2 regions of the Marinomonas vaga genome follow, and region 2 is predicted to be linked to the other one. Evidence: riboswitches for the same ligand, from Rfam matches in the RefSeq annotation. Region 2 holds a riboswitch; the other holds the start of a gene.
The links. A riboswitch is a leader RNA that binds a small molecule or an ion and turns the genes downstream of it on or off. The one in region 2 is predicted to bind FMN.
Positions count from the first base shown of each region.

Region 1: linked by a shared signal. The riboswitch ahead of ACZ5DR_RS04235 (DMT family transporter) and the one ahead of ACZ5DR_RS10140 (6,7-dimethyl-8-ribityllumazine synthase) in region 2 are both predicted to bind FMN.

Region 1 is NZ_AP043903.1:903,470-915,236, reverse strand. Features, by position in the region: gene ACZ5DR_RS04260 (hypothetical protein) at 1-207, shown strand, start outside; gene ACZ5DR_RS04255 (copper chaperone PCu(A)C) at 247-813, shown strand; gene ACZ5DR_RS04250 (DUF2867 domain-containing protein) at 889-1,398, shown strand; gene ACZ5DR_RS04245 (gamma-glutamylcyclotransferase family protein) at 1,526-2,125, shown strand; gene ACZ5DR_RS04240 (methyltransferase) at 2,115-3,173, shown strand; FMN riboswitch at 3,262-3,406, shown strand; gene ACZ5DR_RS04235 (DMT family transporter) at 3,535-4,473, shown strand; gene ACZ5DR_RS04230 (hypothetical protein) at 4,514-5,842, shown strand; gene ACZ5DR_RS04225 (outer membrane beta-barrel protein) at 5,921-6,484, opposite strand; gene ACZ5DR_RS04220 (hypothetical protein) at 6,518-7,081, opposite strand; gene ACZ5DR_RS04215 (DUF6502 family protein) at 7,235-8,056, shown strand; gene ACZ5DR_RS04210 (DUF5666 domain-containing protein) at 8,049-9,083, shown strand; gene ACZ5DR_RS04205 (FAD-dependent oxidoreductase) at 9,085-11,220, opposite strand; gene ACZ5DR_RS04200 (glucose/quinate/shikimate family membrane-bound PQQ-dependent dehydrogenase) at 11,519-11,767, shown strand, end outside.
Region 2 is NZ_AP043903.1:2,144,479-2,156,245, forward strand. Features, by position in the region: gene ACZ5DR_RS10105 (phosphatase PAP2 family protein) at 1-483, shown strand, start outside; gene ACZ5DR_RS10110 (AbrB family transcriptional regulator) at 645-1,760, shown strand; gene ACZ5DR_RS10115 (MmcQ/YjbR family DNA-binding protein) at 1,801-2,196, shown strand; gene ACZ5DR_RS10120 (glutathione peroxidase) at 2,259-2,804, opposite strand; gene ACZ5DR_RS10125 (isocitrate lyase) at 3,037-4,632, opposite strand; gene ACZ5DR_RS10130 (malate synthase G) at 4,981-7,152, shown strand; gene ACZ5DR_RS10135 (hypothetical protein) at 7,246-7,884, shown strand; gene ACZ5DR_RS10140 (6,7-dimethyl-8-ribityllumazine synthase) at 7,932-8,417, opposite strand; FMN riboswitch at 8,515-8,676, opposite strand; gene cobJ (precorrin-3B C(17)-methyltransferase) at 8,952-9,728, shown strand; gene cobM (precorrin-4 C(11)-methyltransferase) at 9,762-10,541, shown strand; gene cobW (cobalamin biosynthesis protein CobW) at 10,551-11,627, shown strand; gene cobN (cobaltochelatase subunit CobN) at 11,638-11,767, shown strand, end outside.

The sequences.
Region 1 (11,767 bases), 1.2 Mb from region 2:
GATCACATCAGCCAGCTGCATGGTAGTTGTAAGTGTGGCTTGAACGTGGATCACATGTCTTTGATTGCGGCTGACTTTGTGTTGCCGCCACGAGATTTTGCCCCGTCACTCTGGGCAATCCCCCATAATGAGCGCGTTATTGCGACTTTCGTGCCTCATTACTACTCCCGTGCCCCGCCTTTCTTCGTAGCACCTTCATCGGTTTGAGTTGTCGAAAATTTTGCTTGAAAAAAGAAAGGGTTAGTTATGTCTGTACGGTTTATTTCTCGTTTGGCGCTGGCAGCGCTAGGGATGTCTTCGGCTATTGCGATGGCGTCATCCATTGAACTCAGCGCACCTGCGGTGCGTGCTACGCCACCGGGTGCGCCTACTAGTGGTGGCTATGTCACCTTGATCAACCACTCGGATCAAGAGCGCTTTTTGGTCGCTGCAGAAAGCAATGTGGCAAATAAGGTTGAGATTCACCTAAGCGAGATGCAAGGGGACACCATGAAAATGTATCAGGTTGATCAGGTGGTGATCCCTGCTCATGGTGATGCGCAATTAAAGCCGGGTGGTTACCACATTATGTTTATGGGGTTAAAACAACCTTTAAAAGCAGGTGATTCCGTTGCTCTTACCTTAGTGATGAAGAACGGTGAGCGTATCAAGTTGTCTGCCCCTGTTTTGTCTCCTGATGAGATGGCTGCCTATGCCCCAGGCAGTATGTCTATGCATCATATGAATCACGGTGACATGGATCACAGTAAGATGAACCATGACAAAATGGATCATCAAGGCCACGGCGACATGGCGGATAAAAAGCACCATTAAGATAAGGCAATTGATCAGGTCATTGGTTATACTTTGACCTGATCATATTTTATCAATCACATCAGGGAGTGTGTGATGGCTGTGCCTCAAGGATCTCAAATAGCTTTGTACCTACCTCGCGCCTTCTTTGCGGACAGTTGGTCTGTATCCGTTCCGTCTAAAAACATCACCGCCATGACCTTGTATATTGAAAGTATGCGCCGAATGCCTGGTTGGGCGAATGCTTTGATGCAATTGCGCAATAATATCTGGGCCACCGTGGGTCTTAAAAATCTCGGCAGTTTTAAAGAAATTTTGCATGTGAAGCATGCGTGCGACTACATCAAAGGAGATCGGGTGGGGATCTTTACTGTGGTTTCAAACGAACATCACGAGGTGGTGCTAGAGGACTGCGATAAACATCTAAATGTGAGAGTGTCCTTTTACATTAATGATTTGGGTGATCAATCGCACATAGCCGTAACAACGGTTGTCCATGTCAAAAATTGGCTTGGTCGTTTGTATATGATTCCTGTCTTTCCTATCCATAAACTCATTCTTTGGCGTTCTATGGCGCAAATCCGTGCCATTTATAAAAGCCAGTAACCTATTGATTCCTTAGCAAAAACCATATTGCCCCTGACAGTTGTCATATATCTTCTCTGGTTTTGGTGTATCGACCAAGCTATTATCGGCGGCCAAAAACTTTAAATTGCGTGCACAGGAGAAGAGTATGAGTCGTCATTACATTCTCGGCTATGGCAGCCTTATCAGTTCAGAAAGCCGAGCTAAAACCGGTGAAACAGGACAAGTTTGGCCGGTGAAACTGCATGGTTTTGAGCGTCATTGGTCCATCATGACATCAGAGTTTGGGATGAGCTCTGTTGCGGTGGTCAAGTCGGATGCTAAAGCCTGCAATGGTGTTCTTATTGAAGTACCGGAAGATCAATTCACCCTGTTTGATGAACGAGAACAAGGCTACCAACGCACGCAAATTGAGCGCGAGCAATTGACTCCTTACCTAGACGAAGAGTTGCCAGACGGTACCTATTGGATTTATCACACGGAAGAAGTGGTAGAACCCCATACGGAATGCCCCATCGCACTGAGTTATGTGGACGTGATTTTGTCCGGTTGTCTTGAGCATGGGGATTCCTTTGCGACGGATTTCTTAGCGTTAACAAAAGGGTGGCGCGGGCCACTACACAATGATCGTTTGCAACCGAGATACCCTCGTGCTCAAACAAATTTATCGACCGAGCGCCTCAACCGATTGTTAGCGCCGGTTACGACTTTATCTTTAAACGAGTTAGCCATCACTTATGAGTCTTAATCCTCCCAGCCTTTTGCTGGAGCGTAACGCAGAGCAATTTACCGGCAAAGTGCTGTTTGCCAACCCTGAAGATGCTTTTCCTCAAGAGCTAAAAGGGCAGGCAGAAGTGTTTGCCTGGTGTCAGTCCTATACCGTTTACGAACAGCTTTTACGGGTAGGTCTGTCTGAGTCTAATGTGCAGTTTTCAGCCCAGTGGGACAGCACGATTGCCTCTGACTTTGACCACGTCATTATTTATCAGCCCAAAGCAAAAGAACTGCTGGATTATTTGTTAGCGGCGACCTTACCCGTCTTAAAAAAAGGAGGGCAAGTTTGGCTCGTTGGAGACAACAAAAGCGGTGTGAAATCGTCTTCAAAGCGTATGGTGTCGCCTTTAGAGCACGTTGGTAAGTTTGATGGCGCTAAGCATTGTTTATTGTTCAATGGTCAAAAAGCCGACGAAGCAAAGCCTTTTGTCTTTGAGGATTGGGTGACTTCTTGGAATGTAGACGTGGCGGGGCAAGCCTTTACCTTGTGCAGCATCCCAGGGGTTTTTGGACACGGTAAGCTAGATCGTGGCACTGTGATCTTATTAGAGCAAATGCAATCCCACCGATTTATGGCGGATGTGGCCAATGCCCGTTTGTTAGATTTTGGTTGTGGTGATGGCATCATCAGTATGTGGTTGCACAAGCACACAGGGGCCAAGCTCCATGCGTTAGATGATTCCGCTTTGGCCTTGGCGGCCACGGAGCTGACGTTTGCTGCGAACCAAGCGGTGGGTGCTGTGACTTTGGTAGCTTCCAATGGTTTAAATGAAGTGAAAGGACGCTTTAATTATGTGATCACTAACCCGCCGTTCCACACGGGAGTGAGTACAGACTACAGTGTCCCTGAGAAGTTTTTTATCAATGTAAAACAACACCTTACCTTGAATGGTGAGGTGTTTGTGGTGGCTAACGATTTCTTACGTTATAGCCCTTTGATGGATGCGGCCTTGAGTAAGTCCGTGCAATTAGAGCGTAAGAATGGCTTTGCGGTGTATCACGCGCGACAAAAGCGCAATTAGACCCACTTGAGATTTGCCCTAATGTATTCATATTAGGGCATTGCGCCCCAGTTAGGCTGGGGGTAAAGTTTTAGCTTATTTTTAATTAATCGAACTTCGGGGCGGGGCGAAATTCCCCACCGGCGGTGACTTTGCTTTGCAAACAGCCCGCGAGCGCCTTCTTTTGGGAAGGGTCAGCAGATCAGGTGTGACTCCTGAGCCGACGGTTATAGTCCGGATGAAAGAAGATCGACCAAGTCTCCTTTAAAGGTGCCTCTATGGGCGCACCTTTAAAGGCGAGGCTCACCCATGCGCTCGTGTGGGTTACAACTTGGCTGTTCAATCATCACCCCTGTGACTCTTATTTATTGGAGAATGAGAGATGGCAGGAACACTGTTTATTATGCTTGCGTGCTTTACGTGGGCCCTTGATACCCTTATTCGCTACCCTCTGCTGGGAGTAGGCTATAGCACTCTTCAGGTCGTGCTGTTTGAGCACCTGGCCTTAGTACTGATCACTGCGCCCTTGATCTGGCGTTATCGTCATCATTACCGACAAATGCGCCGAGCATCCCTTGCTTGTCTGTTTTTCATCGGAGGTGTCGGCTCTGCTCTGGGTACCTTGGCCTTTACTGAAGCCTTCCATTATCTGAATCCCACAGTAGTGATCTTGCTGCAAAAACTACAGCCCGTGATCGCGATTGTGTTGGCTTTTGCTGTGTTGAAAGAGCAGATCCGCGGTCATTTTGTGCGCTGGTCCTTGGTGATACTTGGGGGAAGCTTCCTTATGATCGCCCCAGATATTATGGCACTTGGAGACGCACAATGGCATTACAGTGATGAAGAAGTGGAGGTTCTAAAAGGTTACGGCTTTACTCTACTCGCCGTGGCTGCATGGGGCGCCGCTACCGTTTGTGGTAAGTACCTGTCTTACCAAAGCGTGCCTGCTAACGCCATTATGTCAGGGCGCTTCTTATCGGGTTTGCTGGTGCTGTTAGTTTTGTCCTTGGGCAATACAGATCAGATCAGCACCATGCCAGCGGAGGACTTGGGCGCACTCGTGGTGATGGCCTTATTAAGTGGCTTGTTAGGCATGTGGTTGTACTACCAAGGGTTAAAGACAGTGCGAGCGCAACTGGCGACCCTCGCAGAGCTTACTTTCCCTGTCTTTGCGGCCGGCATTAACTGGTTGTTTCTTGATATGTCGCTCACCCTTTACCAAATTGCCGGGGCGATTTTATTAATCGCGGGCAACATTGGCTTGCGCCTTCGAGATGCGAAAGTCACCCAGCAGGATACCCTGACGGCACAAGGTGCTTGATGTAATCTATAGGTTGAACCGTTTTTAAAAGGATGTACCTATGCGTTTGCCGTCGCTCAAGCTGGCTTCTCTCGACATAAAAACTCTCTCTGGATATGGGGTAGCGTTAGGTTGCGCTTTGTTTCTGTTGGCCTTGATCCCTGGGCTGGGTGGGCTGCTGATTTTGTCTGGAATGGTCTATTGGGCGGTGTTTGTTAGTGCTTGGCAGCGTCTTAACAGACGTAATAAACGACAATGTGGCTTTTTACTTGTGGTGGGGGTTGTGGCGCTGGTGGTGGCGGTCTTTACTGATGTGACTGTGCCGGTGTTTTCTTTGTTACAGGGGAACTTGGCCATTGTGGCCATGTTAACGGGCGTATCCTTGCTGGGGTTATTGCCAGATTCGACTAAGCCAAAGCCACCTATGACTGGGGTAAAAGGTTTTGCGAGCACGTGGGCGAGCATTCAGTTACTTGGCGCTGTGATTAATATGTCAGCGGTGTTTGTGGTGGGGGATAAGCTGCAACGCCAGTCCGGACAGTTATCTGGGCCTCAATACTCGATTCTAGTTCGCGCTTTGACCAGTGCTGGTTGGTGGTCGCCGTTTTTTGCGTCCGTTGCGGTGGCCTTGTCGATTGCCCCTGATGCAGAGTTTCATCACCTTGCTGTGATTGGTTTACCCCTCTCTATTATGGCTTGTGCCTTGTCTTGCTGGGAGTTTAAACGTAGCGGTCAGATCGAGGCTTTTCAGGGGTTTCCTTTATCAGTGAGCTCCTTAGCCTTCCCCGTTTTGTTAGCGGCCTTGGTGCTGATTTTTCATTATTTTGTGATGCCAGAGGCGGCAATTTTGTCCATTGTCACCTTGTTAAGTCCCATCAGTGTAGTGTTGTTTTTATTTCTTAGAGGTGGTCCTCGTCATACCCGCCAGCGGTTGCGTGACCATGCCCACATTCGTTTGCCAAATATGGCCAATGAGGTGTCGTTATTTTTGGCGGCGGGGTTTTTATCCACTACGGTCAGCTTGGCGCTCCAGGGTCTACTGGGAGAAGGGTGGTCCTTGTTTGACCACTTTGGTTTCTTTGAGGCGTACCTGTGTTTTCTGGTGATTTGTGGTATTTCTTTAATGGGCTTGCACCCCATTGTGGGGATCTCTTTGATGAGTTCTATGGTGCCAGCCAGCGGTGCGGACAATACTTTGTTGGCGTTTGTGTCCTTGTGTACCTGGGCCGTGGGTACGGCCATCAGTCCCTTGTCAGGAATCAACCTTTCGGTGGCGGGCAAGTATGGGGCAGACAACTTTGCGATTGCCCGCTCTAATTGGTTCTACGGTGCGTTAATGGCCGGTGTTGTGGCTCTCGCCATGTTGGTACTGACTTGGACCTTGCCTTAGTGGATACTTTACGTGTGTATCATAAAAAACAGCGGCATTTCGCCGCTGTTTGAGAAGATCTGTGGTGCAGCTGCCAGTCTATAAGTTGGCAAACAACTTGATTTGAAATGTATTGGCGCTTGGGTCACTTTCCGCGCTGAATACGTCTTTTTGATAGGCCTTAGGGTCACGATAGGCATATTGGACTTCCATGCCAAAGTCACCAAAGTTATAGCCTAGGCCAATCGGTGCTTGTAACCCGGTAGCAATATAGTCGCTGCTGCTGGTGGTAGATTCCCAATGTTCGCTGAAATATCCAAGTCCAGCGTACCCATAAAACCCTTTGTCGATAAATGATGTACCGAGCAAAAAGTTGAGCTCTAGCCCGGAGGTTTCAAATACTGATGGGCCTGAGTTAGAGCCTTGGGAATAAGAGCCACTTCCGTTGTAGTAATAATTTGTCGCAAACGCGAAATTTTCGTGGGGGATCAACCGCACACTGAAAACAGGGGAGCCAAAATCTACGCTGTAATCGCTACTTGCATCTTCAATATAGCGAGCATGGTAACCACCACCAATTTGGGCATTGGTCTCAGCCTGTGCGTTAGCTGTGATTAATAAGCAGCTGGTAGCGGTTAGAAAGACAAGATTCTTGCAGTACATGATGTATTCCTCATTATGAATGAAAAAAAGTGATTAGTGGCGCTTACCACCATGGCCACCGGAGCTATGACCACCAGAGCTATGACCACCGGAGCTCTTGCTTCCGCCATTGCCTCTGCTACCTGAACTATGCCCCCCTGAGCTTTTGTTGCCTGAGCTATGACTACCAGAGCGGCTACCGCTGTTTTGTTGACGATTGCTTTGTTTGGATGTGATCCCTGAAGAGGATTGCTGATTTGCGTTGCTCGCCTCTTCTTCTGTCACTGTGCTATCTGAGTCCGTTCCTACAAAGGTTTCATCTGATGCTGAGCCTGACTCGCTAGCAACGCTATTATCATCCGCTAAGTAAGTCTCATCAGAGTTTGTTGTACCTTCTTCACTTGCGGCGTCGCCACTTGTGTCACTGCTCGTAGCGCTCTCATCACTGGTGGTTGTGTCTTCTGTTATGACGGTACTGTCTTCGGATGTGGCACTGCTGTCGCTGGTGGCGTTAGCTTCTTCATCCACAACGTTGGCGTATACCTGCGAGGTAAGGGGAAATGATAGAAAAGTGCTCAGCGCTAAAGTAGCGATGAAACGTAAGGAGGAATTGGCCATGGCTGCTGCTCCATATGAGGGGGTTATGGGGTAATAATTGAGTGTTGTTTTATTTGTGGGATATTTTCCCACTAATTATTGAGGTTAAATTAAGTGGATAAATTTCCCACGTCAACATAAAATTTCGAAAAATTGACTATTTATTGAGCCAATATGTCCCAAGACACACCTAGCCAAGGCACGCGCCAGCTGATCACTAAGTCATTAAAGAAGGTTTTATCCTCTTTAGTTCGCTTGGTTGTTCGTTATGGCGTGACTTATCCTGAGTTTTTGGAGTTGTTGAAAAAGGTTTATGTGGATGAGGTACGCCAAGATCTGCAGCGCAAGGGTGATAAAGTCACTTTAAGTCGTATCAGTGTGGTCAGCGGAGTGCACAGAAAAGATGTTAAGCGGCTTCTAGAAGACGCCCCAGATGAGTCGTATGTACCGGAGAAATCATCCCTTACTTCCCGATTAATTAGTTTGTGGGTGGGAGATAGCCGTTTTTTAGACGAGCAGGGAGAGCCTTGCCTTCTGCCCCGGCAAGGTGACTTGTCGTTCGAGAGCTTAGTTCGCGAAGTCAGCGTGGATATTCGTCCTAGAACAGTCTTTGATGAGTGGTTGGATCGAGGTTTGCTGACGGAGCAAGAGGGTCAATGTCAGCTCAATTTAAATGCTTTATTTCCAAGTGATGATTTGGCGACAAAGGTTTCCTTTTTTGCCCGTAATACCTCAGATCATATTGCTGCCTGTGAACACAATCTTCGAGGCGAACTGCCGCCATTACCAGAACGTTCCGTGTTTTATAACCGATTGTCTTGCGAATCAGTGAGTGCTTTGCAAGACACTGCTAGCCATGAAAGCCAGGCCCTGCTCGTGAAACTCAATAAGCAAGCCCAACAACTGGCCCGTGAAGACGATGGCAAAGCGGAGGCCGATCACAGATTTATTCTGGGTGTGTATTTCTACCGTGAGCAGGATCAACAAGATGGCTAACTGGATTAGATGGGGACTTACCCTGCTTCTCAGTCTGTCCTTGGTGATTTGGGCAAGCGATGACCGAGGCATTGGCGGCACCGGTAAAATGATGGGGCAGCCATCGGATACGCAAGGAGATGACCGAGGTATCGGTGGCACAGGGGTAATTGGTACGATCACAGAGTTCGGTAGTATCTGGGTAAATGGTTTAGAGATAGAGCTTGATGAAAAGACCAATATTCTCAGAGACGGTAGAGCTGCTAGTGAGTCAGATCTGCGTCTTGGGCAACAGGTTGCTGTGCTCGCCACGCAAGAAGGTGACCAGTGGTGGGCACGTGTGGTGCGGATTCAACATGCTGTGATTGGCGAAGTGGTTGAGAGTCAATCGGAAGGTTGGCTGGTTCAAGGAGTATCCGTTGTTCCGGCCACCGATGCGCCGGGGGTGCTACCATCGTTAGATCTAGGGCAAAACGTTCGAGTCAGCGGCTATTTTATTGGCGATCAACTCTATGCAACGGATATCGAAAAGATCCCTGAAACGGACCAATGGCAGATTGTTGCACCTGCGCAAGCTGTGTCACAAACCCAATGGCGTTGGGCGGGGAGAGTCCTGCCAGAGGAAATATTGGACGCTAAAGATGGGGAGGTCATCACCTTGCGAGGGCGAAATACTTCACAAGGTGAATCAGCTTATTTTGTCAGGCATGAGCGGTTACCGTTTGCAGGCCAAGTCTCCAATTACTTAATAGAAACGCCGGATGCATCGTTGCGAAAAGGTCGCTCGGTGAAAAATTGGTCCGCCGATCAATTAAAACAGATGCAGCAACGGGAGCCTGAGCGAAGCTTCTCCCGAGAGGGGGAGCCTAAGCACCGCGGAGATGATGGGATGGAATTTACTGACGATCGACAAGGGTCATACTTAGACAGGCATGATACTCGCAGCAATCACTTTGGGGAGCCCACTAAAAACACAGAAGGGTCTTCTCCAGCCTCAGGTGATCGCAGCTCAGGCGGGCGTCATGGCGATGGTCCTAAGAGACATTAAGTTAACCTCGACGCCAGTTATGGTATTTCTCAAGCCAGCGTAATGCCGCTTGTGGGGCGTGGGCTTTTTTCCATTCTCCCGCGGCGTATTTGTTGGCTTCTGCCCACGTTGGGTAGGCATGTATGGTGCCCAAAACCTTGTTTAGGCCTAAACCATGTTTCATGGCCAGTACGAATTCTGGCAGCATTTCCCCAGCGTTTTCCGCCACTATGGTCACTCCCAAAATGCGGTCTTTGTTGGGGGTGGTTAACACCTTAATCACTCCCTCTGCAGCGCTCTCGGCAATGGCTCGGTCTAGGTCCGATACGTCGTACTCCACGACCTCGTAGGCAATGTTTTGAGCGCTTGCCTCGGTTTCGTTGAGTCCAACCCTTGCTACTTGAGGATCTACGAAGGTCACCGCTGGGATCACCCGATAGTCTGTTTTAAAGCGTTTAAATTGCCCAAATAATGCGTTCACACTGGCGTACCATGCTTGGTGCGCGGCAACGTGGGTGAGTTGGTAGGGGCCCGCCACATCGCCTGCGGCATAGATATTTGGATAAAGGGTTTCTAGGTAGTCATTGGTGTCTAGGGTTCGTGTGGCTGGGATGCCTAGTTCTTCTAGGCCAAAGCCTTCTAAACGAGCTGCACGCCCAAGGGCCACTAATGCATAATCAAATTCGATCGAGCCTTTTTGTGTTTGAGCAAGATGACCTTGGACGCTGGTTTCAAAGGCCTGAACTTCCCCGTTGAACTGCACTGTCACACCGTCAGCAGTGAGCTTTTTAAGCACTCGAGCACTGATGTCAGGGTCTTCCTTACTCAGTAACTGACTGCTTCGTTCGAGTAAGGTGACTTGACTGCCAAGGCGCGCAAACGCTTGAGCCAGTTCGCAACCGATCGGCCCACCGCCGAGTACTAATAGGCGTTTGGGTGGTTCTTCTAATTCCGCAAACGTTTCCCAAAGGGTGTCACTGGTGACGTAAGGAATGGTCTCGATACCGGTAATATCAGGCACAAAAGGTTGCGCCCCTGTGGCCAAAATAATGCTGCGGGTGGTGATCTGTTCGGTGTGACCTTTAGCGTCTGTTAGTGCGACGGTCCAAGGGTCAATCAGTTTTGCTTCCCCCTGACGAACGTCTACCCCCATAGCGCTGTATCGCTCTACGCTGTCATGGGGCTCAATGTCGCGGATCACCTCTTGGATACGTGCCATGACACCTTTGAATGAAAACTGAGGTGTCTGAGGTGTTAAACCGTATTTATCCGCCTGGCGCATTTGTGCGGCGACTTTGGCGCTTTTAATGATCGCCTTACTTGGTACACACCCATAATTCAGGCAGTCGCCTCCCATCTTATGACGTTCAATAAGGGTGACTTTAGCCTTTACGGTAGCGCCGATGTAGGCGCTTACTAACCCTGCGGCACCAGCCCCGATTACCACTAGATTTCGGTCAAACTTTTTGGGAGGCGTGTATTTTTGATAAACGCGACGCTTCTGCAGCCCCGATATGATGAGTTTAGCCAGCCAAGGAAAGAGTCCTAGCAGTACAAAAGAGAGAATTAACTCGACGGACAACACGCCCCGGAGGCTTTCCAGCTGAGCCAGTTGAGTGCCTGCATTGACGTACACCGCAGTCCCCAAAAACATCCCCACTTGGCTGACCCAGTAAAAGGTCCAGGTGCGGATAGGAGTGAGCCCCATTACCAAGTTAATTAAAAAGAATGGGAAAACCGGCACAAGGCGTAATGTAAACAGGTAAAAGCCACCGTCCTTTTCAACCCCTTGGTTGATGGTTTTAAGTCGTTGTTGAAAGCGCTTTTGCACCCAGTCTCGAAACAAAAATCGAGACAGTAAAAACGCTATGGTTGCTCCCACGGCACTGGCAAATGAAATCAGGGTAAGGCCCCAAGCCAGTCCAAACAGAGCGCCTCCCGCAAGGGTAAGTATGGTGGCACCGGGAAAAGAGAGTGCTGTCGCCACCACATAGAGGATAAAAAACAGCAATGAAGCGAACACAGGTTGTTGGTCACGCCAATGTTGCAGCTGATCAAGGTTGGTTTGCACCGATTCTAGGGTGAGCAAGTGTCCATATTGGCTTATACCCAAGGTGGCCAAAGCAACAATTATTAGGGCAGTGAACGCTTTTTTCATCAGTGAGCTCCAGAGTGCGGACGGTTTACATAGATGCATGATTGGACGTCCAGCAAGCAATATTATTACAAATTAATAGTGATCTACTTTCTAATTTAGAACGTAAAGAAATGTAATTACGTGAAAATTTAAAAACTAGATCATTGAAAATATTGAGCTTTTTTGGGTCTTTGCACAATTTAAGCGAATTATGAGAATTAAGGAAGTTTGCTCATTTCTCTTTACCTAACGACCAGATAGTTTCTACTCTAAATATATCAACTCAAATCAAATAATTTACAGGGAGTGTAACGCCAGAATGTTTATTCTATCGATCCTCTTTTTCATGATCGGCCTTGTGCTGACGGCTGGTGGTATCTGGCTGTTAGCTCTCGATGGAAGCCCCTACTACGTGATTGCTGGTGTTATTCTATTGGCCGTCAGCTTCACCTTACGCCGTCGCCGAGTGATTGCAAACAGCTTGTATGCCCTATTGCTCATAGGAACCATGGCTTGGTCCCTATGGGAGTCAGGATTCAGCTGGTGGCCACTGGCAAGCCGAATGGGC
Region 2 (11,767 bases):
ATCGGCCCTCGCTGGTTTGCGATTACCGCTCGGGATGTGACCGCTTTAGGCAGTAATTGGATACTTGTGTTTGGAGTTTTGGGTGTCTGTACAGCTCTGATAGTCGCAAAGAAGCTTAGACAATCTTCGGCTCTTGCTATCATGGCGCTAGGCGGCATTGTGTTCAGTATGGGAGCCAAATACCTGTTTGTGCGCCCCCGCCCCGACTTGGTCGAGTCTCTGATTCATACTTATACACCGAGCTTTCCGTCCGGTCATGCCATGATGTCGATGGTTTGCTTTGTCGGAGCGGCGCTCGTGTGCAGTAGCGGCACATCCAACAAGGCATTGCGATTTGTGTTAGTGGTTTTTGCCTTGCTGAGTAGCATTTTAGTGGGGATAAGTCGTATCGTATTGGGGGTGCATTGGCCCACAGATGTGTTAGCAGGTTGGCTTTTGGGTTGGCTATGGATCAGTCTGGTGATGCAAGGCTTCAAGCTCTAACGTGTGTCTATGGCGCTCATTGCCCGCTTTATTGTTAGTACTTTCGTGAGCTTAGTTGTTATCGGGAAGTCTCTTTATTTATGAAATTCCCTATGGCCTGCGTGATAGTATTTAAGAGGTATTTCTAGATCACTAGATCAGGCATAAGGGCTCCTATTAAAGTGTCGCAACCAAACGGATCTTCCCCCGCATCACCTAACAAAGCTTCTCCTGTTGTATCCCCCCACCGGCGTAACCGCCCCTTACATTGGTGTTATCTTTTATTGGTGTCAGGGGGAATTGTCACTTTTTTAGAATACTTTCATGCCCCTGCAGCCTTGCTGCTAGGGCCCATGATCGCCGCCATCCTGATGGTCATTACGGGGCACGATATGTCCCTGCCAAAGGTGCCCTTTAGACTTTCTCAGTGCACCATTGGGATCATGATGGCAGCCCATTTACCTTTGTCCACCTTTAATGACTTTGCCAGTGATTGGCCGGTATTTTTGTTTGGAACCTTATCCACCTTAGTGGCCTCAGGAATAGCAGGGGTAGCTATGGCTAAGTCCGGCTTACTGCCTGGTACCACGGCTATATGGGGGGCTTCACCCGGAGCGGCTGGGGTGATGACCATCATGAGTGAAGGGTATGGTGCTGATATGCGCTTGGTGGCTGTGATGCAATATACCCGTGTGGCTTTTTGTGCTTTGGCGGCTATGGTGACGGCGGGCTTGTTAGCCGATGGGGACGTGGCAGCGTATCAGGTGGATTGGTGGACGGTGTCTTCTTGGTTCGGGTTTGGAGAGACACTTGTTTTCATCGTGATGGCGTTCGCGGTGGCAGTGTTTGTTAAAATCTCCGGCAGCTTTCTTCTTGTTCCTTTGGGGCTGGGATTTGTAGCCAGTGCTTTGGGATGGATTGATTTTGTTTTGCCCGAATGGTTTTTGGCCTCAGGGTTTGCCTTGTTAGGTTGGGCGATTGGCTTTCGTTTCACTCCTGCGGTGGTGCGTCATGCTTTGCATGTCTTTCCGTACATTGTCCTGTCCATCGCTTTTATGCTTGTGGTAAATGTTATTGTGGCGCTGGTGTTAGTGGCTTGGATCGACATAGATTTTTTGTCAGCTTTCCTTGGTACCAGTCCGGGGGGTGCCGACTCTGTCGCGATTATTGCCACGAATATCCCGGTTGATACGGGTTTTGTTATGACCATGCAGATTAGCCGATTCTTATTGGTGATGGTGCTTGGGCCTCTACTGGCCCAATGGCTGTCGAAAAGCATGCAGGGTAATAATACATAAATTCATCCTTAAACCTTTTCTGTAAAGCTGAGATCTGTTCATGAGTATTCGAGAGACTTTAGTTCAATACATGAAGAATAAGCCTGAAGCACAGGAAGATTATCCATTTGATGACATTACTTTGGTTATGAAGGTACAGGGTAAGATGTTCGCCCTGTTTACTACCAAAGAAGGCACAGCTCGGGTGAACTTAAAATGTGATCCATTTCATGCTCAGGAACTGCGTAGCATCTTTGATTGTGTGGTGCCTGGTTACCATATGAATAAACAGCACTGGAATACGGTTGTATTGGATGGCTCCTTACCTAAGGGGGAGCTTTTTCGAATGGTGGATCATTCTTATGCTTTGGTGGTAAAGGGATTAACTAAGGCTAAGCGAACACACTTAGAAGTTGCCTATGGCAAGCAGCTGATTTATGGGGTGTTAGAGGAATAGAGCGAATTAAAGAGCACGGCACTAAGGGGAAGTACCGTGCTTTTTAACGTCGTGCTCTTAGATTAACCGTTGGCTAATGCTACTCGGACGGCACTCACCAAATTAGTGTCGTCCAGTGGTGTATTGGGAGCGAATCGACCAATAATCTGGCCAGAACGACTCACAATAAACTTTTCAAAATTCCAAACCACTTCCGGCTCTTGAGTAGGTTCGATGTTGTAACCCCGTAAGTTTTCTTCCATCTCTGCGCGGTTGACGGCCGTAGGCGCTTGCTCGATGAGGTACTGATAAAGTGGGTGCTTGTCTTCACCGGTGACTTGGATTTTGCTGAACATTGGGAAGGTCACATTATACTCTGTAGAGCAGAAAGATTTGATTTCCTCTTCTGTGCCCGGTTCTTGTCCAGCGAAGTCGTTGGCTGGGAAGGCTAATATCTCAAACCCAAGATCTTTTGTTTGCTCGTACAGGGCTTGCAGGCCTTCATACTGAGGGGTAAGACCGCATTTTGAGGCCACGTTTACGATCAGCAATACCTTGTCGCAAAACGGTTCGAGGTTCATCTCTTTCCCTTCGATATCTTTGACTGGGATGTCGTATATGTCCGTCATCTTAGTACCTCTATCATGTTTAATGAGCATTATTGTCATAGGGGCTGTTTGTCTAACCTTCGCTAACATTTTGGCGCACAAACTATGACCAAAGCGTGACAACAAGATATTCAGTGTACCTTTGATATATATTTCGTCAAATATAAAAAAAGGCTGCCGGAGCAGCCTAGTGCGGGGGGAATTAGCCAACTCTTGTGGAGTTATCAGCTATCCGCAGGTAAAACGTTTGCGATTATGCGAACTGGTTCATGGTGTTGTCATGACCGGAAGCCTTCAGTGCCGCCTCGCCAGAGAAGTATTCTTTATGGTCGTCACCCATGTCAGAACCTGCCATGTTTTGGTGTTTCACACAGGCGATTTTTTGGCGAATCTCTTGGCGCTGGACATTTTTCACGTAACCCAACATACCTTCAGAGCCAAAGTATTCTTTGGCCAAATTGTCGGTAGACAAGGCAGCAGTATGGTAAGTAGGCAGTGTGATCAGGTGATGGAAGATGCCTGCTTCACGGGCCGCATCGGCTTGGAAGCTACGGATGCGGTTGTCCGCTTCTTTGGCGAGTTCGCTGTTATCGTATTCCACACTCATGAGTTGCGCCCGATCGTAGGCTGATACATTGCGACCCTCTGCTTCCCAAGCATCGAATACCTGTTGACGGAAGTTCAAAGTCCAGTTGAAAGAAGGGGAGTTGTTGTACACCAATTTGGCATTAGGTACTGCTTCACGGATGCGATCCACCATACCTTTGATTTGGCCAACGTGAGGCTTCTCTGTTTCGATCCAAAGCAAGTCTGCACCGTTTTGCAGAGACGTGATGCAATCCAATACCACACGATCTTCACCAGAGCCCTTTTTGAATTGGAATAAGTTACTGGGTAGGCGTTTTGGTCGCACCAATTGGCCATCTCGTACCATAAGTACATCGCTTTCACTGGCGTTAGCCAGGTCGACATTTTCGACATCTAAGAAGGCGTTGTACTGTGCCCCAAGATCTCCTGGAGTTTGAGATACAGCGATTTGTTTCGTCAAGCCTGCGCCCAGGGAGTCCGTACGAGCTACGATGACGCCGTCTTCAACACCTAGTTCAAGGAAGGCATAACGGACAGCGCGGATTTTCGCTAGGAAGTCTTCGTGGGGGACCGTCACTTTGCCGTCTTGGTGACCACATTGCTTTTCATCGGATACTTGGTTCTCAATCTGAATACAGCAAGCCCCTGCTTCGATCATCTTCTTCGCTAGGAGGTAAGTCGCCTCTTCGTTACCAAAGCCTGCATCAATGTCAGCAATGATCGGCACTATGTGTGTTTGGTGCTCATCAATTTGCTTTTGAATGGCGGCCGCTTTGACTTGATCTCCAGCGTTAGTGGCTTGATCTAACTCGCGGAAAAGGCCGCCCAGCTCTCGAGCATCTGCTTGTTTTAGAAAGGTGTAAAGCTCTTCAATAAGTGAAGCCACGGAGGTTTTCTCATGCATTGATTGGTCTGGCAAAGGGCCGAATTCAGAGCGTAGCGCTGCGACCATCCAACCTGATAGGTACAAGTAGCGGCGGTCTGTGGAATTGAAGTGTTTCTTAATGGAAATCATTTTTTGCTGACCGATAAAGCCGTGCCAGCACCCTAGGGATTGGGTGTATTGAGACGGGTCTTGGTCGTAACGATCCATGTCGGCACGCATAATTTTTGCCGTGTAACGAGCAATGTCGAGTCCTGTTTGAAAGCGGTTTTGGGCACGCATTCGAGCAGCGAACTCGGGATTAATGGCTTCCCATGGGGCGCCATGTTTTGCGATTAGGGTAGCAGTGGCGTCGATATCTTTTTTGTAATGAGACATTGCTGTTTCCTCGTAATGATGTAGCGGGCTTTGCTGTTCAGTCCAGCGTTTGATTTTTGAACACATCCTCAGCATGGGCTCACATAGATGATTCGTCTAATCTATATTTATTATAGTAATAATATCTTTTGTGAATGTGATTTGTGGCGATTTTACGGTCATAGTGAGTCTATTAGCTCAATATTTGTGGTTTTGTAACAAAATTACAGTTCTGTAAGCCTGTTTCATTATTCCTATATTGGTTTTTATTTAATGTGTCATTCATTGTGTGAATGAATTTGTTAGCGAATTTTTAAAATAACTAAACTGGTCATTTAACCGGAAGCCAGTGTTTGTGAGGAAAAAGCCATGACAAATCGCGTCCAGCAGGGCGGTCTTCAGATCGCTGAAAACTTATTCGATCTCGTAAATGAACATATTGCGCCGGGAACAGGGGTGGACCCTGTTGCGTTTTGGCAGAGCTTTGAGGAGATTGTTGAAGATCTGGGGCCAATCAATGTGGCTTTACTTAAGAAGCGTGATGACATTCAACAACAAGTGGATGACTACCATAGGGCTACATTCGGGAAGTCCCATGACATGGAGGCCTATAAGCACTTTTTAACAGAGATTGGCTATCTGCTACCAGAAGGGGACGACTTTAAAGTCAGTACTAAAAATGTAGATGCTGAAATCGCGCTGCAAGCAGGGCCACAACTGGTGGTGCCAGTTAAGAATGCCCGTTTTGCCCTAAATGCAGTGAATGCCCGTTGGGGCAGCTTATACGATGCCTTATATGGCACGGATGCCATTGCTGAAGACGAAGGGGCAGAGCGCTCCGGTGGTTACAACCCTGTGCGTGGGCAGCGAGTGATTGCGTTTGGTCGGCAACTGCTTGATCAGGCTGCCCCGTTAGTCGCTGGTTCACATGCCCAAGCGCTGAAATACCAGATCGTTGATGGTGAGTTAGCCGTTACCATGAAGAACGGCGATGTGGTGCAGCTGCAAAACACGGAAAAGTGTGTCGGCTACCAAGGCTCTCCTGAGTCTCCCACGGCGGTTCTGTTGAAAAATAACGAGTTGCATCTTGAAGTCCAAATCGATGCAGCAGGTTTTATCGGTCAACACGATCAGGCGGGGGTGCAAGATATTTTGGTAGAAGCTGCTGTCTCGACCATTATGGATTGTGAAGATTCCATCGCGGCCGTGGATGCAGAAGATAAGGTAGAAGTGTATCGCAACTGGCTAGGTTTGATGCGGGGGACTCTAGAAGAAACCTTTGATAAAGGCGCTAAGCGGGTCACCCGTGCCATGAACCCGGATCGAGAATACTTGGACAAGTTAGGTAAGGGTTTTGCACTTCATGGGCGCAGCTTATTATTTATTCGTAATGTGGGGCACTTAATGACCAACCCCGCCATTCTTGACTCGAAAGGAAATGAAGTCCCTGAAGGTATTATGGATGGCATGATCACTGTGTTAGCCGCCATGCATGATTTACAGGGGAACACTCAGCGTAAAAACAGTCGTGTAGGCAGTGTTAACATCGTAAAACCTAAGATGCATGGGCCAGAGGAAGTCGCTTTTACGGTGGAGTTGTTTGAGCGAATTGAGCAGGCCCTAGGCCTGGCTAAAAATACCATTAAAGTGGGCATCATGGACGAAGAGCGCCGTACGACGGTGAACTTAAAAGAATGCATTCGCCAAGCCCAAGAGCGGGTGGTGTTTATCAATACTGGCTTCTTGGATCGAACCGGTGACGAGATACATACTTCTATGTTGGCCGGGCCATTTGTTCCTAAAACTGCCATGAAGCAAGAAGCTTGGATCAAGGCCTATGAAGAGTGGAATGTGGATGTGGGGATCGAATGCGGTTTGCCAGGGAAGGCTCAAATCGGTAAAGGAATGTGGGCAATGCCGGATGAAATGGCTGCTATGTTAGAGCAAAAAATAGGCCATCCTATGGCGGGAGCGAGCACCGCATGGGTGCCTTCACCCAATGGCGCCATCCTCCATGCGACCCACTATCATACGGTGGATGTCAAAGCACGACAGGCTTTGCTTGCACAACGTGAGCGAGCAAGTCTTGAGGATCTTTTAACCATTCCATTGCTGGACGATCCAACCACCTTATCGGACGAGCAAATCCAATTTGAGCTGGATAATAATGCTCAAGGCATATTGGGCTATGTGGTGCGCTGGATTGATCAAGGGGTAGGCTGTTCGAAAGTACCTGATATTAACAATATCGGCTTAATGGAAGACCGCGCGACCCTTCGTATTTCGTCTCAACATATGGCGAACTGGCTAGAGCATGGCATTTGCAGCCCAGAACAAGTGATGGCGTCGTTAAAACGTATGGCGGCCGTAGTGGATCAGCAAAACGCCCATGATCCGGCTTACCACGCCATGTCTCCTAGCTTTGACGGCATCGCATTTCAAGCGGCCTGTGATCTGGTGTTTAAAGGTAAGGAGCAACCTAACGGCTATACCGAGCCACTACTTCATGCCCACCGTTTAGCGTTTAAACAAACGCACTAGGTTGTCATTCGATTCGGTTTGCAATGGGCGGAGTATGGATCATAAGGCGACTTAGTGTATATTGTTCCGCTCATTTCATTAGGATTGATGGCGATGAAGAAAGCGTTTTTATTATTAGGGATAAGTGTGCTTGTCATGCCCGCACAAGCGGCCACAAGGCAAGTAGAAAGCAACGGAACTGCGGTATTGTTTGAAGCATCTGGTGGTGCTGGTATATCGCAGTTTGGGTTGGGGTTAGGGATTCAACCGGAAGACGCACGCTCCGGATTCGGTGGTTTGTATTTTGAAAGCACTACGCTGGATGACAGGCAAACCCTTTCTGGGCGGTCACTGGGTAATCATGAAACCACCATTAGGACCCTCGGAATACGAGGATTTAGTGTTCAGGGTAATGATGATGAGCCTATTGGCGCAGATGTGACGTTTGGTTTGAGTCAAACTAAAACCGAGGGGTATGACCGAACAGGAATGAGCGCCCGTGCGGCGTTTTACTTTCCTGTGATGGAGAAAACTACTTGGTACGCGGGATTGGATGTACGTCCTAAATTGCTGTCGTTTGACTGGAGTAAAGATGTACTCATGGAGCTGGGATTTGACGCGGGCGTGGATGTGCGAGTTCTGCCAAATCTTGGGCTATATGCTTACTACTATTACGAGAACATGCTCACTGATGATTTTGACTCTTGGTTCTTGGGCAGTGGTGTCGCGGCAGGGTTGAGTTGGGTCTGGTAGATCCAATAAAAACGGCAGCCTAGGCTGCCGTTTTTTATATCACTTGTTTAAGACTTTGCTACTTCAGTGAGCAAAATCGTACGGCTGGCTGCTTCGGCTAGCTCTTGACCTTTCTTCACAAAGTGACGCTTGAAATAGCTAGAGTGCTCGTCGTGCTCATGGAAGTTGTGTGGGGTCAGTACTGCTGTCAAAACAGGCACTTCCGTTTCTAATTGAACTTGCATAAGGCCATTACATACGGCTTGAGCCACAAAATCGTGACGGTAAATGCCGCCATCTACCACTAGGCCGCTGGCAGCAATGGCTGCATACTGGCCTGATTTAGCAAGTAATTTTGCTTGCAGTGGGATCTCGTAGGCGCCTGGTACTGCGATCAGTTCTAAGTTGTCTTCACTGAAGCCTCGGGCAATCATGATTTCTTTGAATCCTTCCCAGCATTGCAACACGATGTCACTGTGCCAAGAGGCGTGAATAAACGCCACGCGCTTAGTTGAAGGATCAAATGTTTGAGTATTCGTTGAGCTCTGATTCATATATGTATCTTCCACAAAAAATGCTGAATCAGGGCGAACGGGAGGCAAGCCAAACCGCTTTGAATGGTTCAAAGAGTGTATCTATGTATCTTGTCTACGCCGTCCTCTATCATCCGGACTATGACCGTCGGCTCTGGAGTCTCACCAGATCTGCTGACCTTTCTTTTCTATCATTTAATAGCAGAGAAAGCGCTCGCGGGCTTCGAGTGTAAAACTCGTTACCGCCGGTGGGGAATTTCACCCCGCCCCGAGAACGAAGTCGTTACTTGTTAACGACTTTGCTACTTTAGTGTCTAACGGCTACAAGTGTCAAAGGCAAAGTGCGCAAAAACTTGCATAAAAACGAACAAATACCTTTCTAATTCCGCCGTTGCAGTTGCTTCGATTACTGCCTAAGCATGAGCTTATTTGTCATAAACCTGACCTGAGCTTGGTTGCGCCTGAATATCCTTCACCTTTACTACGGTGCTTTTCGTGCCGACACCCCTACTGACAGTGTACAATGCGGTCAAATTTATTGGGTATACAAAAGATATGAGCAAATTATTTGTCATGGGCATGGGGCCAGGGGATCTTGGCCTAGTGGCGCCGAATGCGACCAAGGCATTAGCAGCATGCAGTGATTGGGTAGCCTATGGATACTACCTAGAATTATTAGGAGAACTGAGCGCAGGTAAAACATTCCATGATCTACCCTTAGGGGAAGAAATTGGACGCGCTAGATTGGCACTGGATCTGGCGGCACAGGGTAAAACCACCGCTTTGATTTCCAGTGGTGATATCGGTATTTACGCCATGGCAACCTTAGTGTTTGAGTTGCTTGATCAGCAATTACAAGGCAAGGAAAGTCACCCAGAGTGGCTGGACGTGGATATTCAAGTTATTCCTGGTATTTCTGCCATGCAAGCAGGTGCTAGCCGTGTCGGTGCCATGTTAGGTCATGACTTTTGTACGGTTTCTTTAAGCGACTTGCTGACGCCGTGGGAAACCATTGATAAGCGTATTCATGCTGCTGGGGCAGGAGACTTTGTGATCTCCTTTTACAACCCTGTTTCAAGAAAACGTGATTGGCAACTGAATCATGCAAGAGACGTATTGCTACAGTATCGTCCAGCGTCGACCCCGGTGATGATTGGTCGTCAGCTGACCCGCCCAGAAGAAGACATTACCTTCACGACCTTGGGAGAGTTGGATGCCAAAGACGTGGATATGTTCACCATGGTTTCTGTTGGTAACTCTGAGTCACGACATATTGTAAATGGTGAGAAACATTGGATTTATACCCCGCGGGGTTACTCCAAAAAACTCTAGCTCAAAGCAGCAAGATTAGTAAGGAACTGAATCATGACGGTATTTTTCATTGGTGCTGGCCCAGGTGATCCAGACTTAATGACTGTTAAGGCGGTTAAGACCATCGCCAAGTGCCCAGTTGTTCTTTATGCAGGCTCCTTGATCCCAAAGGAAGTCTTGGACGATGTGAGAGACACTGCAGAAGCCATTTATGACACGGCCTCCATGAATTTGGATGAAACCACTGCCGTGATCGAAAAAGCCGCTGCCGAAGGCAAAGACGTGGCACGTCTACAATGTGGTGACCCTGCTTTGTACGGTGCCACAGGGGAACAAATGCGTCGCCTTGATGCCTTAAATATCGATTACCAAGTGATCCCAGGAGTCAGTGCGGTGGCGGCTTCTGCAGCCATGCTGAAAAAAGAGCTGACCCTGTCAGGTGTATCGCAAACCGTGATCATGACCCGTTATGAGGGCAAGACACCTTTTCCTGAGCGGGAGCGACTGCCAGCATTGGCTCAAAGTGGTGCAACCTTAGCGATTCATCTTGGAGTGACTCGTATACATAAAATTGTCGAAGAGCTACTCCCCCATTATGGAGAAGATTGTCCGGTGGCAGTGTGTTACCGCACCAGTTGGCCTGATCAAGATTATGTGACAGGCACCCTTAAGGACATTGTCGAAAAGGTTCGCGCGAAAAAGTTCACCCGCACCAGCTTGATCTTGGTAGGGCATGTATTGGATACGGAGGACTTTGCTGACTCTTATCTGTACGACAAAACTCAAGCACATATTTACCGCAAAATTCATCGCAAAAACGATGGCGACGTATAAGGACACATGATGCAACTGAATAAGATTCCAACCACAGTCGTCACTGGCTTTTTGGGCAGTGGTAAGACAACTCTCTTGTCGAATGTATTAAAACAAGCCGCAGGCAAACGCATTGCTGTGATTGTTAACGAATTTGGTGAGTTAGACATAGACACTGATTTGCTACGCTCTTGTCCTCTGGATTGTGAAGAGGACGCGGCGGCGACTCAAACCGATGAAGGCTTTTATGAGCTAGCAAATGGCTGTATTTGCTGCACCGTAGAAGAAGAGTTTTTGCCAGTGATGAAACAACTGGTAGAGCGTCGCGGTGACATCGATCATATTTTGATTGAAACCAGTGGTTTGGCGCTGCCTAAACCCTTGGTACAAGCCTTTAACTGGCCTGGTATTAAAGAGCATTGCACCGTGGATGCGGTGATTACCGTGGTTGACGGCCCTGCGGTCGCGGCAGGTCGTTTTGCCCATGACGAAGACAAGGTGCAAGCGCAACGTTTAGCGGATGAGTCCTTAGACCATGATCCATCCTTGCAAGAGCTGTTGGATGACCAATTGAGCGCTGCTGATTTGGTGGTTGTCAGTAAAAACGACTTACTGGATGAAGAGCAGCGTGCACGGGTGAAAAGCATCATTGAAGGTGAAGTGGAATCAAGCGTTAAGATTGCTTACATCGAAAACGGTGAAGCCGCCCTGGATGTGCTGCTGGGCTTAGAAGCTGCCACGGAGTCACGTATTGAGCATGTCCACAATCACCACGACCACCATCACGCCCACGGGGAAGAGCATGATCATGCCCACGATCATTTTGACTCTTTTGTGGTGTCCTTAGGGGAAGTGGATGCAGACATTTTGCAAGACACCTTAGAAGATCTCGTGGAGCAAAATAACATCTTCCGGGTGAAAGGTTTTGCTGCGGTGAATGGCAAGCCAATGCGTCAAGTCTTCCAAGTAGTCGGTACCCGTCTGGATCGCTATTTTGATCGCCTATGGCAGCCAGAAGAGTTGCGCCAAACCCAATTGGTCTTTATTGGTAAAGGCATCAGCAAGGCACAGATTGAAGAAACCTTGCATGCTGCCTTGTCAGCTTAAGTCGTAACGCGTGCATTTACTGGCGGCAAAACCTGGTGGCTTCGTTGATGACGAAGGCATTATAGATCTAGGACAAAGCCCCGCAGACATCATCGTCTTGGCGGCGGCGGACTCTTTATTAAGTGGTTTAGGGCAAGCCC